One region of the Oryzomonas sagensis genome, then DNA from elsewhere that is predicted to be linked to it. Evidence: riboswitches for the same ligand, from Rfam matches in the RefSeq annotation. Region 1 holds a riboswitch; the other holds the start of a gene.
The links. A riboswitch is a leader RNA that binds a small molecule or an ion and turns the genes downstream of it on or off. The one in region 1 is predicted to bind S-adenosylmethionine.
Positions count from the first base shown of each region.

Region 2: it holds a riboswitch for S-adenosylmethionine, as region 1 does, so the genes downstream of both, metX (homoserine O-acetyltransferase MetX) here and F6V30_RS07330 (O-acetylhomoserine aminocarboxypropyltransferase/cysteine synthase family protein) in region 1, are expected to answer to the same signal.

Region 1 is NZ_VZRA01000001.1:1,587,031-1,590,278, reverse strand. Features, by position in the region: gene rpsB (30S ribosomal protein S2) at 1-688, opposite strand, end outside; tRNA gene F6V30_RS07340 (tRNA-Val) at 934-1,008, shown strand; gene F6V30_RS07335 (hypothetical protein) at 1,129-1,428, shown strand; SAM riboswitch class I at 1,755-1,858, shown strand; gene F6V30_RS07330 (O-acetylhomoserine aminocarboxypropyltransferase/cysteine synthase family protein) at 1,936-3,180, shown strand; gene thiS (sulfur carrier protein ThiS) at 3,195-3,248, shown strand, end outside.
Region 2 is NZ_VZRA01000001.1:1,024,371-1,027,618, forward strand. Features, by position in the region: gene F6V30_RS04615 (DUF3147 family protein) at 1-135, shown strand, start outside; gene F6V30_RS04620 (hypothetical protein) at 244-1,224, opposite strand; SAM riboswitch class I at 1,492-1,590, shown strand; gene metX (homoserine O-acetyltransferase MetX) at 1,648-2,763, shown strand; gene ttcA (tRNA 2-thiocytidine(32) synthetase TtcA) at 2,768-3,248, shown strand, end outside.

The DNA of each region.
Region 1 (3,248 bases):
CGTTGCGGGCCTGGGCACCTTCGATGGAAGCATCGGCGATTTTGGAGCTCAGCAGACGAATGGCGCGGATGGCGTCGTCGTTGCCGGGGATAACGTGATCGATGGGATCGGGGTCGCAGTTGGTGTCGACGATGGCAACAACGGGGATGCCCAGTTTGTTGGCTTCCTGCACGGCGATCTCTTCGTTCTTGGGGTCAATGACGAACATCAGGCCGGGAAGTTTGTTCATCCCTTTGATGCCGCCCAGGATCTTCTGGAGTTTTTCCCGTTCCTTATCGAACTGGAGAGACTCCTTCTTGGTGTAGGCGTCGACGGTGCCGTCCTCGAACATGGCGTCGAGCCGTTTGAGACGGTCGATGCTCTGCTTGACGGTGGCGAAGTTCGTCAGCATGCCGCCCAGCCAGCGCTGGTTGACGTAAAACATGCCGCAACGGGTCGCTTCTTCGGCCACCGAGTCCTGAGCCTGTTTCTTGGTGCCGACGAACAACACGGTGTTGCCGTTTTCGACCGATTCCTTGACGAAATTGTAAGCGGATTTGAAATAACGGACGGTCTTCTGCAGGTCGATGATGTAGATCCCGTTACGGGCCCCAAAGATATAGGGTTTCATCTTGGGGTTCCAACGCTTGGTCTGGTGGCCGAAATGGACGCCGGCCTCCAGCAGTTCCTTCATGCTGATACTTGACATGTTCTTCTCCTTTGGTTTTTCCTCCGCCCCGTTGAATCCCTGCAAGCCACAAGGGACACCGCCGGTTCATTACCCGAGGCGTGCGAATTGAAATCGGAATTTTATAGCATGATAGCCACGGGATGACAAGCAAAATCACCTCCGGGTACGTGCGCCTTTCTTCCCGGCCTTCCATGACGCCACGCAATTTTTGATCAGAGGGGCTTGACAGAAACCGCGGGCTCTGTTATTCAATTGAAACATTCGGGCGCTTAGCTCAGCGGGAGAGCACTGCCTTCACACGGCAGGGGTCACTGGTTCAATCCCAGTAGCGCCCACCAATGAAAACCATAAATGGCTGTCCAACTTGGGCAGCCATTTTTCGTCCGGGCCAAACAAAAAATCCGTTCACTTTTTGCTGCTGTCATTGCTTGTTGTTCAAAATTTGGGGAATAAAGCGGATGAAAAAGTGCATTTTGTTCTTGCTGATCGGTCTTGCGGCCATGGCGGGGTGCAGCAGGCCGGAGTCCGAAATATACGGCACATGGAAGGCCGAGGGCTTCGATTTCGTTGCCGAATTTTCCAATGACCACACCGGCACTTCCACCAGCGCCATGGGAAAGACCCCCTTCACCTGGATGGTTCAGAATGACGGCAGGATCAAGATCATCGACCAATTCAAAAAGGACATTTTTCTAAAATTCCGCGAGGATTCCCTGAAAATCGATGGCAGCAACCTCACCCTGACCAAAATCAAATAACCCACACTACGCACTAGCCGCGTTGAACAGGCAACCAAAGGCCGAGGGGACCATCCCCCCGGCCTTTGGTTTTTTCAAGCATTCGCTCAAGCGCCTTGCACCCCGCAGCACATCCCCCTGACGGCGGCGTATTTATCACTAAAATACGTTACAATTTTACCGAGTGATGGCTATTAGTTATTAGCCAAAAAACCATTGCAACGCCCCTCATGGAAAAATTTTCCCACAAATACATCACCAATATGCTAAATATATCCTAGAAATTTATTGACAAAATATATGTAGTTTGTAACTATTGCCTTCAAGACAATCGAATAACAACTCAGACCTTATTGAGAGTGGTGGAGGGAAAGGCCCGACGAAACCACAGCAACCGGCCCCATCCAGGGCGTCAGGTGCTAATTCCTGCCGGTACCGGCAAAGATGAGGTGGAGGTTGCGAAACCCATCCTTCGTGACACCCATCCCATCTGACATCAGATGGGATTTTTTTATGGAGACACATCACATGGAAACACCACTACGTTTTGATTCGCTGCTCGTGCATGGCGGCCTGGAACCGGGACCTGCGGGCGCCACCTCGGTCCCCATCGTTCAATCCAGCGCCTTTGCCTACGAAACAGCCGATGCCCTGGAGGATGTCTTTCGCGGCCGGGCGGCCGGACAGGTCTATACCCGCCTGGGCAACCCGACCACCGAGGCCCTGGAACGGCGTCTGGCACTGCTGGAGGGGGGCGGCACGGCCATAGCGACCGCTTCGGGCATGGCGGCCATCACCACCGCGGTCACGACCATCGTCCGGGCCGGCGACGAGATTCTGGCATCCTCCTCCCTGTTCGGCGGCACCTTTTCCCTGTTCCGCGATACCCTCGCCAACTTCGGCATCACGGCCCGCTTCGTCGATCCCCTGGACCTGGAATCGGTCCGGGCCGCCATCAACGACCGAACCCGGCTCCTGTTCGTCGAGACCGTGGGCAACCCCAAACTGGATGTGCCCGACCTCCCCAGGCTGGCCGAGATCGCCCACCAGGCGGGACTCCCCCTGATCGTGGACGCCACCGTCACCACCCCCTATCTTGCCGACGGCGCCAAACTGGGGGCGGATATCGTGATCCATTCCACCAGCAAGTACATCAACGGCAGCGGCACCTCCATCGGCGGCGTCATCATCGACCGCGGCGTCTTCAACTGGAACACCGCCCGTTTCCCCCATTTCGAACCCTTTCACAAAAAATACCGGCAATTTGCCTTCACCGCCCGCGCCCGCAAGCTGGTGCACAAAGACGTGGGGGCCTGCGCCGCGCCGTTCAACTCCTTCCTGCTGACCGAGGGCATCCAGACCCTGGCCCTGAGGATGGAGCGGCACTGCAGCAATGCCCTGGCCCTGGCGCGCTTCCTCGCACAACACCCCAAGGTGGCGTGGGTCAACTACCCCGGCCTGGAGGACGCCCCCGGCCACGGGGTCGCCACCCGCCTGTACGGCGGCCGCTACGGCGGGCTGTTGACCTTCGGCACCGGCTCCAAGGAAACGGCCTTCCGCGTCATCAACGCCCTGCGCATGGCTAAAAACCTGGCCAACATCGGCGACGCCAAGACCCTGGTGATCCACCCGGCCAGCACCATCTGCGCCGATTACCCCCCGGAGGACAAGGCACTCATGGGGGTGTGCGAAGACCTGGTCCGGGTATCGGTCGGCATCGAGGCCCCCCAGGACATCATCGACGATTTCACTCAGGCGTTGGACGCCATCTGATACGGAGAACTGCCATGAACATAACTATCAACGGAAAAGAAACCACCCTCGCAGAAAACCCGGCCCGC
Region 2 (3,248 bases), 560 kb from region 1:
TTGCTGCCCACGTGCGTCTTTTTTGCGGCGGCATACCTCTGTCTGCGGAAGGGGATGGGGCTGCCGGCGGCGCTGGGCATGGGGGGCGTCCTGTGGCTGGGAGGGGCGCTCCTGCACCAATGGCTCTTGCGCTGAGAAGCGTATAACGTCATAAACAACGACGCCTTTCCGAAGAGTACCGGAAAGGCGTCGTTGTTTTCTGGGCAGGACCCCCTAACCGGGGACGTCCGGCAGGACTGGCCGTTACAGCGTGCTCCCCTTGGCGGGGACGATCTCGTCGGTGGCCGGCGCGACAGGAACAGCAGGTGCGGCCGGAGCCACGGACGGCACGGCGGCAGGCTGGCTTGCCGCTGCGGGTGGGGCGGGCTGTTCGACCGGCTTCGGCTGTTCCGCCGGGCGGGGCACCGGCTTGCTGGCCGGTATGGTGCCTTTCTTCTCGTCGTCGGCATCATACTTCAGCAGCGAGACGATATCCCCGAACTGCTTGCCGTAGACCTCCGATTCCTGGGTCTCCCGCAGCAGGAGGTCCTTTTGCCGCTGGTCCAGCGTTCGCCTGATGCCGTCGATGGTTTTGAACTTCAGGTCGGCTTGGCTTGCAAAGTTGGCTTCCGCCTCGCTGAAATCGGGATACTGGAGATTGATCAGGGGCGAGTATGACAGTATCCGCCCGCGGAAGTTGGGGTACTCCCAGAGGATGGTGCCGTCGCCGTCAAGTATCTGGGCAGTCAGAATGAGGTAGTTATAGTCGCTGGTCTGGGACGCCAGCAGGGTGTTGGAGTACACCTTTTCGTTCTGGGTGAGGCCGCTGACTACCAACAGCATGACCGCATCCAGATTGTTTTTCTTGAGGTAGTCCCGCAATTCGTCGGTTTTCCAAAAGTATTTGTTATACCGGATGGTGGCGTCGTCCCGTTTTTCGCTGCGGAAGAAGAGATTGGCGAAGATGCGCTGCGGGTCGCCGTCCAGGAGCGCCACGGTGTAGAAGTTGCCGGTCGCTTTGAGCTTGCGCACGAGTTGCTGCTCATACTTGCGGTTCATGTCGCCAAGCAGGGCGACGAGTTGCTCTTTCTCGGGGTGTTTGATCTCGGAGTTCACATCGACGATGATGGGCGCCACGCCGAGGACCTTGACCTGTGCAGCAAAATGTTCCGCAGGGACATTGAAATGATTCTGGGCGCAACCGAACATCACCGCCAAAAACGGCAACAAGAACAGGCGTTTCATATTTCCTCCTCGGACGTGCTTGATCCTTCATGATTTCGGCATGTTTTATATCAGATGCCCCGCCCCTTTTCCAGCTAATTTGACACCGTGGGGAGCCGCCTCGGGCCGGGTTTTTCCCGTCTCGCCATCATCTGCCGGATACGGGGCCGTCGCACCCCGCCACGCTCCTCCCTCCACGCGTCGCAGGGCGGGCGGCACGCTGGTTACTGCGGCAGCATATTTGGTTGACAATGTTCATGTTCTTCCACTATTCTTGTTCGATAGACCTGCTTATCGAGAGTGGTGGAGGGAAAGGCCCTGCGAAGCCACAGCAACCGGCCAATGAGGCGTCAGGTGCTAATTCCTGCCGAAAGGCAAAGATGAGGGGTGTGCTGTAAACGTCGCGTTTCAGCCCCTTCTCATACCGCGTGAAGGGGCTTTTTCATGTCCGTCGGCATCGTCACGGCACAATCCAGAACCTTCGAGTCCGGCATCAGGCTGGACAGCGGGCGCCTCCTTGCCCCGATCACGCTTGTGTATGAAACCTACGGCCGCCTCAACGCATCCCGTTCCAACGCCATCCTGGTGGAACACGCCTGGACCGGTGACGCCCACCTGGCGGGCAAACACCGGGAAGAAGACGCCAAACCGGGCTGGTGGGACGCCATCGTCGGGCCGGGGCGCCTGCTGGACACCGACCGCTATTTTGTAATATGCTCCAACGTCATCGGTTCGTGCCACGGCTCCACCGGCCCCACATCCATTAACCCCAAAACCGGCAAACGTTACAACCTCGCCTTTCCGGTCATCACCGTACGCGACATGGTGCGCGCCCAAAAGCTGCTGATCGATGCCCTGGGCATCGAAAAGCTCTTCTGCGTCATGGGGGGGAGCATGGGGGGGATGCAGGCCCTGGAGTGGGCCACCCAGCATCCCGGGAGCGTCGCCTCGGCCATTGTGCTGGCGACGACGCCGCGCCCGTCCCCCCAGGCCATCTCCCTCAACGCCGTGGCCCGCTGGGCCATCTTCAACGACCCTACCTGGCGCAAGGGGGAGTACAAGCACAACCCCAAGGACGGTTTGGCCCTGGCCCGGGGCATCGGCCATATCACGTTCCTGTCGGACGAATCCATGAACACGAAATTCGGCCGGCGTTTCTCGGCCAAGGACGGCCAGTTCGACTTTTTCGGCCAGTTCGAGGTGGAGCGCTACCTGAATTACAACGGCTACAACTTCGTGGACCGCTTCGATGCCAACTCCTTCCTGTACTTGGCCAAGGCGCTGGATCTTTATGACGTGGCCCTGGGGTGTGAATCGCTGGCCGAGGCCTTTGCCCCGGTCGCTGCACCGGTGCAGTTCTTCGCCTTTACCTCCGACTGGCTCTATCCCCCCTACCAGACCGAGGAGATGGTTGAGTGCCTGCGCGGCCTCGGGAAGCCGGTGGAGTATCACCTGATCACCTCCGCGTACGGCCACGACGCCTTCCTGCTGGAACACGAAACCTTTACCCCCCTGGTGCGGGACTTCTTCTCCCGTGTGGAACAAAGCGGGGGATTGTGACGCTATGATGCCGGCGCTTGACGAATTCAAAAACAAGGGGCTTCTCAGAAGGTTGCGGCATGGGGTCGGCCGGGCCGTTGCCGACTTCGGCCTGATCGAGGAGGGGGACCGTATTGCCGTGGCGGTGTCGGGGGGGAAGGATTCCTATACCCTGCTGCTGTTGTTGGAGGAGTTGCGGCGGCGCGCGCCCGTTTCATTCGAGATCGTGGCGGTCAACATCGATTCCGGGTATCCCGGTTACCGCACGGACGTCATCGAGCGGTTCCTGCGGGAGAACGGGTTCACCTACCGCATGGTGCCCACCGAGCACTTCACCCTGATCCAGGAGAAGCGCCGCCCCGGTTCCTCCTACTGTTCGATCTGCGCACGCTTCAAGCGCGGCGCCCTCTATACGGCGGCCCAGGAGTTGGGCTGCAACAAGCTGGCATTGGGACACCACCAGGACGATTTCATCGAGACCCTGCTCTTGAACCAGTTCTTTGTCG